2 regions of the Streptomyces sp. NPDC059696 genome follow, and region 2 is predicted to be linked to the other one. Evidence: riboswitches for the same ligand, from Rfam matches in the RefSeq annotation. Region 2 holds a riboswitch; the other holds the start of a gene.
The links. Region 2 has a riboswitch for cobalamin ahead of ACFV20_RS19000 (ABC transporter substrate-binding protein). Riboswitches for the same ligand answer to the same signal wherever they lie in the genome.

Region 1 (4,202 bases), on a different contig from region 2:
TCCGCTCCTTCCGGGTCCAGCGCGTCCCGGGCCTGCTGCAGACCGCCGACTACGCCCGGGCCGCCGTCCGGCTCGCGCACCCGGACGCCGGGGCGGCGGAGACCGACCGCCGGGTGGAGCTGCGGATGGCCCGGCGGCGGATCCTGCACCGGCAGCCGGCGACCCGGCTGTGGGCCGTGATCGACGAGGCGGCGCTGCGGCGGCCGGTGGGCGGCAGCCGTGTGATGCGGGAGCAGCTCAGGCATCTCATCGAGTGCTGCGCGCTGCCGCACGTGACGGTGCAGGTCCTGCCGTTCGCCGCCGGCGCCCACGCCGGGGAGGGCGGTCCGGTGACCATTCTGCGGCTGCCCGGCGGGCAGTTGCCGGACGTGGTCTACCTGGAGCAGCTCACCGGTGCCCTCTATCCCGACCGGCCGGCCGAGATCGAGTGCTACTGGGACGCCATGAACCGGCTGGTGGTCGAAGCCGAGTCCCCCGACGAGACCCCGACCATCCTGCACCGCATCCTTCAGGAGGCCTGAGGGTCAGCGCTTGCGGGCGACGCCGCCGTACTGGTGCACCTCGGCCGGCAGGCCCAGGGCCGCCGCGTCGGGGCGCCAGCGCGAGCAGGACGCCACGCCCGGTTCGAGCAGTTCGAGACCGTCGAAGTAGCGCGCGATCTGCTCGGGGCTGCGCAGGATGTAGGGGATCGAACCGCCGTCGTTGTACGTCTGGATGGCCCGGACGTAGTCCTCGCTGGTGTCGGTGGAGTCGTACTGCACGAGGTAGCTGCCCGGCGGCAGGGCGGCCACCAGCCGGCGCACGATCGAGCGGGCCTCGTCGTGGTCCTCGATGTGGCCCAGGATGCCCATCAGCATGAGGGCGACGGGCTGGTCGAAGTCGAGTGTCTTCCCGGCCTCCCGGACGATGGTGTCCGGAGCGCGCAGGTCGGCGTCCACGTAGTTGGTGACGCCCTCCGCCGTGCTGGTGAGCAGGGCGCGGGCGTGGGCCAGCACCAGGGGGTCGTTGTCGACGTAGACGATCCGGCTCTCCGGGGCCACCCGCTGGGCGATCTGGTGGGTGTTGTCCACGTTGGGCAGGCCGGTGCCGATGTCCAGGAACTGGCGGATGCCCTCTTCGGCGGCCAGGTGGCGGACGGCGCGGGCGAGGAAGTAGCGGGCGGCGCGGGCCCCGGTCTCGATGCCGGGGAAGACCTCGCGGAACGCGTCACCGGCCACCCGGTCGACTTCGTAGTTGTCCTTGCCGCCCAGCCAGTAGTTCCAGATCCGGGCCGAGTGCGGCACCGAGGTGTCGATCTTGGGGAACGGCTCCTGCTCGGAGTTCTCCACGTGCTCGGTCATGGACGCTCCTGCGTGTGTGGTCGAGGAAGCCCCACGTTATCCGCTCCGGCCCCAGGAATGGATCAACTCGGCTGCTGTGCGCAGCAGTTCGGTCGCGGCGAGCAGAGCCCTGCCCGCCGCCCCGGATCATCCGCCGACACTCTCGGCCGTCTCGGCCGTTCCGGCACCCTCGGCCATCTCGGCCGTCCCGGCACCCTCGGCCGTCCCGGCGGTCCCGGCCATCTCGGCCGTCCCGGCCATCTCGGCCGTCCCGGCCGCCTCGGCCGTCTCGGCCGCCTCGGCCGTCTCGGCCGCCTCCGCCATCAGGACGTCGAGGCGTTCCCTCAGTCCCCTGACCGCGGCGATTCCCAGGTCGGACGCCCAGTCCCCCCTGAGACCGGCCCGCTCACAGCCCTCGACGGCGCCGCTCAGGATGGCCAGGGTGAGACCGACCCACTGCCGGTCGGTCAGGTAGCCGGGCTGACTCACTCCCTCGGACCCGGGCTGCGTGTGCGGCATGGCGTCTCTCCGTCCTGGGCCCCCGGCCCCCTTGCACAGGTCGTCCGGTCCGGGGCGTCTCGCTCCGCCCGGGACCCCCTCGGCCCGATTCCTACGTGCGGGTACAGTAAGCGGGTCGTCATCACACCGTACGGGGGGAAGCCGGTGCAATTCCGGCGCTGACCCGCAACCGTGAGCCGCCGCACCACCGGGCGGTGAGCCGGATCGCCTCGTACGGGTCGTGACCGGCTCACGTGCCCGGCAGCGTGCCGGGCACCGCACCGTCGAGGTACACGGAGCCGAGCCGCCGGGGTGTCCCGTGCTGTCCGGCTCCCCCACAGGGAGAGGCACCCGCCGATCATGAACGTTCGCCGCAGCGCCGCGGTCCTGGCCGCAGTCGCCGTGATCGGCGCCGCCACCCCGGCCGTCGCAGACCCGTCCCCGTCGTCGTCCCAGGCGTTCCCCTCCGCCCTGTACGGCTCGACCGACCCGAAGTACGACGGGGTGTGGCGGCAGTCGCTCGCGCTGCTCGCGCAGGACACGGTGGGTGTGAAGCCCGCGGCGAAGGCCGTGCGGTGGCTGGAGCGCCAGCAGTGCGCGGACGGCTCCTTCGCCTCGTACCGCCCCGACCCCACCGCCGCGTGCGACGCCAAGACCATGAGGGACACCAACGCCACCTCCGCCGCCGTACAGGCCCTGGCCGCGCTCGGCGGGCACGACGGCGCCACCGGCAAGGCCGTCGCCTGGCTGAAGTCCGTGCAGAACGAGGACGGCGGCTGGGGCTACTCCGCCGGCGGGGCCAGCGACACCAACTCGACGTCGGTCGTCGTCGGCGCGCTCGCCGCCGCGGGCGAGAAGCCGGGCCAGGTCGTGAAGGACGGCAAGTCCCCCTACGACGCCCTGCTGAAGCTCGCCCTGCCCTGCGGCGGGGACCAGGACGGCGCCTTCGCGTTCCAGCCCGACAAGAAGGGCAAGCTCGCCGCCAACGCCGACGCCACGGCGGCCGGTGTGCTCGGCGCGCTGGGCAAGGGCATGGTCGTCGAGCCCGGCAAGAAGTCCGACGCGACCTGCGAGAAGGCCGCGACCCCGGAGCAGGCCGCCGCCAACGGGGCCGCGTACCTCACCGCCACCCTGGCGAAGGACGACGGGCACCTGATGTCCGCCCTGGCCGGTGCCGAGCCCCAGCCCGACTACGGCAACACCGCCGACGCGGTCGTCGCGCTCGCCGCGCGGGGCGACACCGCGCAGGCGGAGAAGTCCGTGCGGTGGCTGGCGAAGAACTCCGCGGCCTGGGCCGCGCAGAGCGGCCCGGCCGCCTACGCCCAGCTGATCCTCGCCGCCCACGCGACGGGCAGGAACCCGCGTGACTTCGGCGGCGCGGACCTCGTCAAGCAGCTCAACGCGACGGGCCCGGCCCCGCAGGCCACCGGGAAGACCGAGGCCTCGGCCGCGAAGGACGACTCCGGCTCGGACTTCTTCGGGGTCTGGTGGTACGTCGGTGTCTGCCTCGTCGCCGGCATCGGCATCGGCTTCCTGTTCACCGGCCGCAAGAAGCAGCAGCACCTGTGATCCGCCGCGCCCTTCTCCTGCTCCTGGTCCCGCTCCTGCTGTGCGCGGGGGCGGGCCAGGCCCAGGCGGCCGGGTACCGGTACTGGTCGTTCTGGGAGCGTGACGCCGGGACGTGGGTGTACGCCACCCAGGGCCCGTCCCTGGCCCGCCCCTCGGACGGCGACGTCCAGGGGTTCCGCTTCGCCGTGAGCGAGGACTCCGCGGACGCGTCACAGCCGCGCGGCAGGGCCGACTTCGCGACGATCTGTGCGAAGACGCCCGCGCGGGACGGCAGCAAGCGGGTCGCCCTGGTCCTCGACTTCGGCACACGCTCCGACGCGCCGGAAGGGGAGACCCCGCCCGCCGCCCGCACGGTCTGCGCCCGGGTCTCCCCCGACGCCACGACCGCTGATGCCCTGGCGGCGGTGGCGGGGCCTCTGCGCTACGACACGAACGCCCTGTTGTGCGCGATCTCCGGCTATCCGGAGCAGGGCTGCGGCGAGCAGGTCTCGCAGCAGCGGACCCCGGGGCAGGGGAAGCCGACCGCGCAGAAGCAGAAGAAGACCTCGTCGGACGACGGCCCCTCCCTGGGCCTGATCGCGGGCATCGCCGTGGTGGCGGTCCTGGGCGGCGCGGCCATCTGGCAGGTACGCCGACGTGGGTGACCACCCGGCCCGCCCTGCGGACAATCCCGCCGCCGAGCAGGACGACGGCCCGGACAGCCGTCCCTCCCGCCCTGCGGACAGCCGGGCCGCCGAGCAGCACGACAGCCCGGACAGCCGTCCCTCCCGCCCTGCGGACAGCCGGGCCGCCGAGCAGCACGACAGCCCGGACAGC
Region 2 (4,202 bases):
TGTGCTTATGAGCGCACGCATGCACCTCTCATCTGCGCACGATGCGCATCCGCGCAGCCCGGGCGAGGAACAGTTCGCGCTCGCCGCGGAGGTTCTCGCCCTGCTGGGGGACCGGACCCGGCTCGCCCTGCTGCACGCGCTGACCGGGGGAGAGGCGGACGTCACGACCCTCACGCAGGCGTGCGGGGCGGCCAGGCCGGCCGTCAGCCAGCACCTGGCGCGACTGCGCCTGGCGGGCCTGGTGGACACGCGCAAGGACGGCCGCCGGGTGATCTACTCACTGCGCGACGGCCATCTGCGCCGCCTGGTCGACGAGGCGCTGAACGTGGCCGACCACCGCCTCAGCGACCGCCCCCCGCACGACTGACCACGGCAGCACCCAGGTCCCACTGGACACGCCTCGCACGGCAGGGACGCGGTTCCGCTGGGCGCGGCTCGCACGGCAGCGCCGGGGTCCCGCTGGGCACGCCTCGCACGGCAGGGATGCGGTTCTGCTGGGCGCGGCTCGCACGGCAGGGACGCGGTTCTGCTGGGCGCGGCTCGCACGGCAGGGACGCGGTCCCGAGACGCGCGGCTCGCTCAGTAGCGTGCCGCCGTCCCCAGGTACTGCTCGGCGAAGGCGGCGGCCGCGGTGGGCGAGGTGAACAGGCGGCGCAGCCGGGCGAGCGCGGTGCCCGCACGGAACGGGTCGCCCGCCGCCGTGCCGTGGTACACCTCGGACAGCCACTGCGAGAACTCCTGGTAGTCCCACACCCGGCGCAGACACGCCTCCGCGTAGCCGCCGAGGCCGCTGTCGTCGCCGGTGGTCAGCCGGGCCACCAGGGCGTCGCCGAGGAGGAAGGCGTCGTGCAGGGCGAGATTCATGCCCTTGGCCGCGATGGGGGCGACCAGGTGGGCCGCGTCGCCCGCGAGATGGAGCCGGCCGTGCACCATCGGCTCGACCACGTAGTCGTGCATGTCCAGCACGCGCTTCTCGATCAGCCGCCCCTCGGTCGGCGGGGGCGCGCCGGCCGCCCCGAGCCGCTGCCGGAGCTCCGACCAGACGCGCTCGTGCGGCCAGTTGTCCGGATCGTCGCCCGGCGGGCACTGGAGGTAGTAGCGGGTCAGCTCCGGGCTGCGGGGCATCTGGCCGGCGAACCCGCGCGCGTGGCAGCCGAACAGCACGCAGTCGGCGGACGGCGGCGCCTCGGCGAGCAGGGCCAGCCAGCCGATGCCGTAGTCGTGCCGCGCGATCCGGACCCGCTCGGGAGGGAGCGCGGCCCGGGTCGCTCCCCGTGCCCCGTCGCACCCGGCGACGAAGTCGCAGTGCACGAGTCGGCGTTCACCCGTCTCGGGGCAGGCGTACGACACGGACGGCTGGTCGCTGTCGAGGTCGTGCAGCGCCACGTCCCGGACGCCGAAGCGGATCTCGCCGCCGCGGACGTCGGCGTACTCGCGCACCAGGTCCGTCACCAGCAACGGCTGCGGGTAGACGAAGTGGTGACTTCCCGTCAGCTCGCCGTAGGGAAACCGGTAGCGCTCCCCCTCGAAGCGGAACTCGCAGGCGGTGTGCAGTTCCGCGCGGTCCAGCAGGTTCCGGGCGAGGCCCCGCTTCTCCAGGCCGCGTACGGCCCATTCCTCGATGACCCCCGCACGGGGCCGCCGTTCGATGACCTCGCGGGTCTCCGCCTCCAGCACCAGACAGCCGACGGACGCGGCCCGCAGGATGTTGCCGACGGTCAGACCCGCCGGGCCGGCGCCCACGACGACGACCGGAAAGCGTTGCGGGCCGTCGGAGTCCGGAGGCGGAGAGGCGTGGGACATGCGCACATTATGGAGGCCTCCTCCCGGCGGACGGGCACCTCCGGGAGGAGGCCTCAGGTCAGGATGTCCGTACGTCGTGCCGGGGCAGCCGCGGGATCTCGATGGCCGGGCAGCGGTCCATCACCATCTCCAGGCCCGCCGCGCGCGTCCGGTCGTACGCCCCCTCGTCGATCACGCCGAGCTGGAACCAGACGCCCTTCGCGCCCTTGGCGACCGCCTCGTCCGCGACGGCTCCGGCGAGCTCGCTGTTCACGAACACGTCCACGACGTCCACGTCGAAGGGGATGTCCGCCAGACTCGCGTACCCCTTCTCCCCGTGCACCGTCTCCGCCTTCGGGTGCACCGGTACGACGCGCTTGCCGAAACGCTGCAGCACGGCGGCGACGCCGTACGCCGCGCGCTGCCGGTTCGACGACAGGCCCACCACCGCCCAGGTGTCGCCGAGCCCGGTGAGGATCCTGCGGACCGTTGCCTCGTCGCCGTACACCGGCGGCCTCCTCGCACGTCGTGGACGAACTGCTCCTCCCCTTCAACGGCGGCGGGTGCGCGGTGATTCCCCTGACGGCCCCCGTGATAGCTTGCCGAGGCCAGTCGAACCCATGTACGTGGGTCAGGGAATCCGGTGCGAATCCGGAACTGACGCGCAGCGGTGAGGGGGACGGGCGGGGCCTCGGCCACTGGACTCCTGCACGGACGTCCGGGAAGGCGCTCCGACCCGGGCGAACCCGAGTCCGAAGACCTGCTGGCGGCCCCCGCGGCCGCGCGCGGCGGGGGAGCACCGTACGACCGGGCTCCGCGCATGAGCCCTCGACGCCTGAGGACTGGTTCCCGTGCCCCTCGCCCGCCCCGCCCGCGCCGCCGCGCTGCTCACGGCCGGATTCCTTCTCCTGACCGGCTGCGGCGGCACCACGTCCACCGACGCCAAGGCCGCCGTCACCCTCACCGACTGCGGGCACGAGGTCCGCGTCCCCGCCCCGCCGCAGCACGCCGTGTCCCTCAACCAGGGCACCACCGAGATCCTGCTCTCCCTGGGCCTCGCCGACCGCCTCGCGGGCACGGCCACCTGGACCGACCCCGTGATGAAGGGGCTGGAGAAGGCCGACGCGACGGTGCCACGCCTCGCCGACGACAACCCGTCCTTCGAGCGCGTCCTGGACGCCGAGCCCGACTTCGTCGCCGCGTCCTTCGTCTCCACCCTCGGCAAGGGCGGCGTCGCCACCCGCGAACAGTTCGAGAAGCTCGGCGTCCCCACCTACGTCTCCCCGTCCGACTGCGCCGGCAAGGACAACTCGGGCGGCGGCGACGGCGCACGCGACAAGGCACTCGACATCGACACCGTCTACCGCGAGGTCCATGACCTCGCGACCGTGTTCGGGGTGAGGAAGCGCGGCGACGCCCTCGTGGCCTCCCTCCGGCAGCGCATGAAGAAGGCCACCGCGGGCGTCGACGCCTCCGGCGTCACCCTCCTGTACTGGTTCGCGAACTCCGAGTCGCCCTACCTGGCGGGCTGTTGCGGAGCGCCCGGCATCATCACCCGGGCCCTCGGCGCGAAGAACGTCTTCGACGACACCCGCGAGGAGTGGCCGCAGGTCAACTGGGAGACGGTCGCCGACCGCGACCCCGACGTCCTCGTCATCGGCGACCTGACCCGCACGTCCCAGACCGCCGAGTCGGCCGAGAAGAAGATCGCCTTCCTGGAGTCCAACCCGGTCACGAGGAACATGGACGCCGTCCGGCACCGGCGGTACGTGCTGCTGAGCGGGCAGGCCATGAACCCGACCATCCGCACCGTCGAGGGCGTCGAGCAGGTCGCCGCCGGGCTGCGCCGCTTCGGGCTGGTGCGGTGACGGCCCAGGGCCTGCCGGCCGCCGGGACCAGGCCCCGGCGCCGGGCAGGACTCGCGCTGGGCGCGGCCGGGGCCGTCGCGCTCGTCGCTTCCCTCGCCGTGGCCATCACCATCGGCCCCGCCGACATCGGCGTCGCGGACGTGTGGTCCGTCGTGGCCGCCCATCTCGGTCTCGGCAGCTCCGGGCTGACGCCGATCCGGGACGGCATCGTCTGGCAGCTGCGGCTGCCGCGCACCCTGCTCGCGGCCGTGTGCGGAGCCGGACTGGCCGTGTGCGGAGCGGTGATGCAGTCCCTGCTGCGCAACCCGCTCGCCGACCCCTTCGTCCTCGGAGTGTCCTCGGGCGCCTCCACCGGAGCGGTACTCGTCGTCGTCCTCGGCGTGGGCGGCGGTGCCCTGCCGGTGCCGGCCGGGGCGTTCCTCGGCGCCCTGCTGTCGTTCGCGCTGGTGCTGCTGCTCAGCCACAGCCTGGGCGGCACCACCGACCGGGTCGTCCTCGCGGGCGTCGCCGCCATGCAGCTCTTCTCCGCGCTGACCTCATTCGTCGTGCTGA

Region 1: it holds a riboswitch for cobalamin, as region 2 does, so the genes downstream of both, ACFV20_RS22405 (prenyltransferase/squalene oxidase repeat-containing protein) here and ACFV20_RS19000 (ABC transporter substrate-binding protein) in region 2, are expected to answer to the same signal.

The regions. Positions count from the first base shown of each region.
Region 1 is NZ_JBHWFG010000020.1:95,168-99,369, forward strand. It holds gene ACFV20_RS22390 (helix-turn-helix domain-containing protein) at 1-521, shown strand, start outside; gene ACFV20_RS22395 (SAM-dependent methyltransferase) at 525-1,340, opposite strand; gene ACFV20_RS22400 (hypothetical protein) at 1,467-1,838, opposite strand; cobalamin riboswitch at 1,931-2,067, shown strand; gene ACFV20_RS22405 (prenyltransferase/squalene oxidase repeat-containing protein) at 2,178-3,386, shown strand; gene ACFV20_RS22410 (SCO2322 family protein) at 3,383-4,030, shown strand.
Region 2 is NZ_JBHWFG010000016.1:46,650-50,851, reverse strand. It holds gene ACFV20_RS19015 (ArsR/SmtB family transcription factor) at 8-367, shown strand; gene ACFV20_RS19010 (4-hydroxybenzoate 3-monooxygenase) at 580-1,803, opposite strand; gene ACFV20_RS19005 (CoA-binding protein) at 1,862-2,290, opposite strand; cobalamin riboswitch at 2,375-2,565, shown strand; gene ACFV20_RS19000 (ABC transporter substrate-binding protein) at 2,634-3,650, shown strand; gene ACFV20_RS18995 (FecCD family ABC transporter permease) at 3,647-4,202, shown strand, end outside.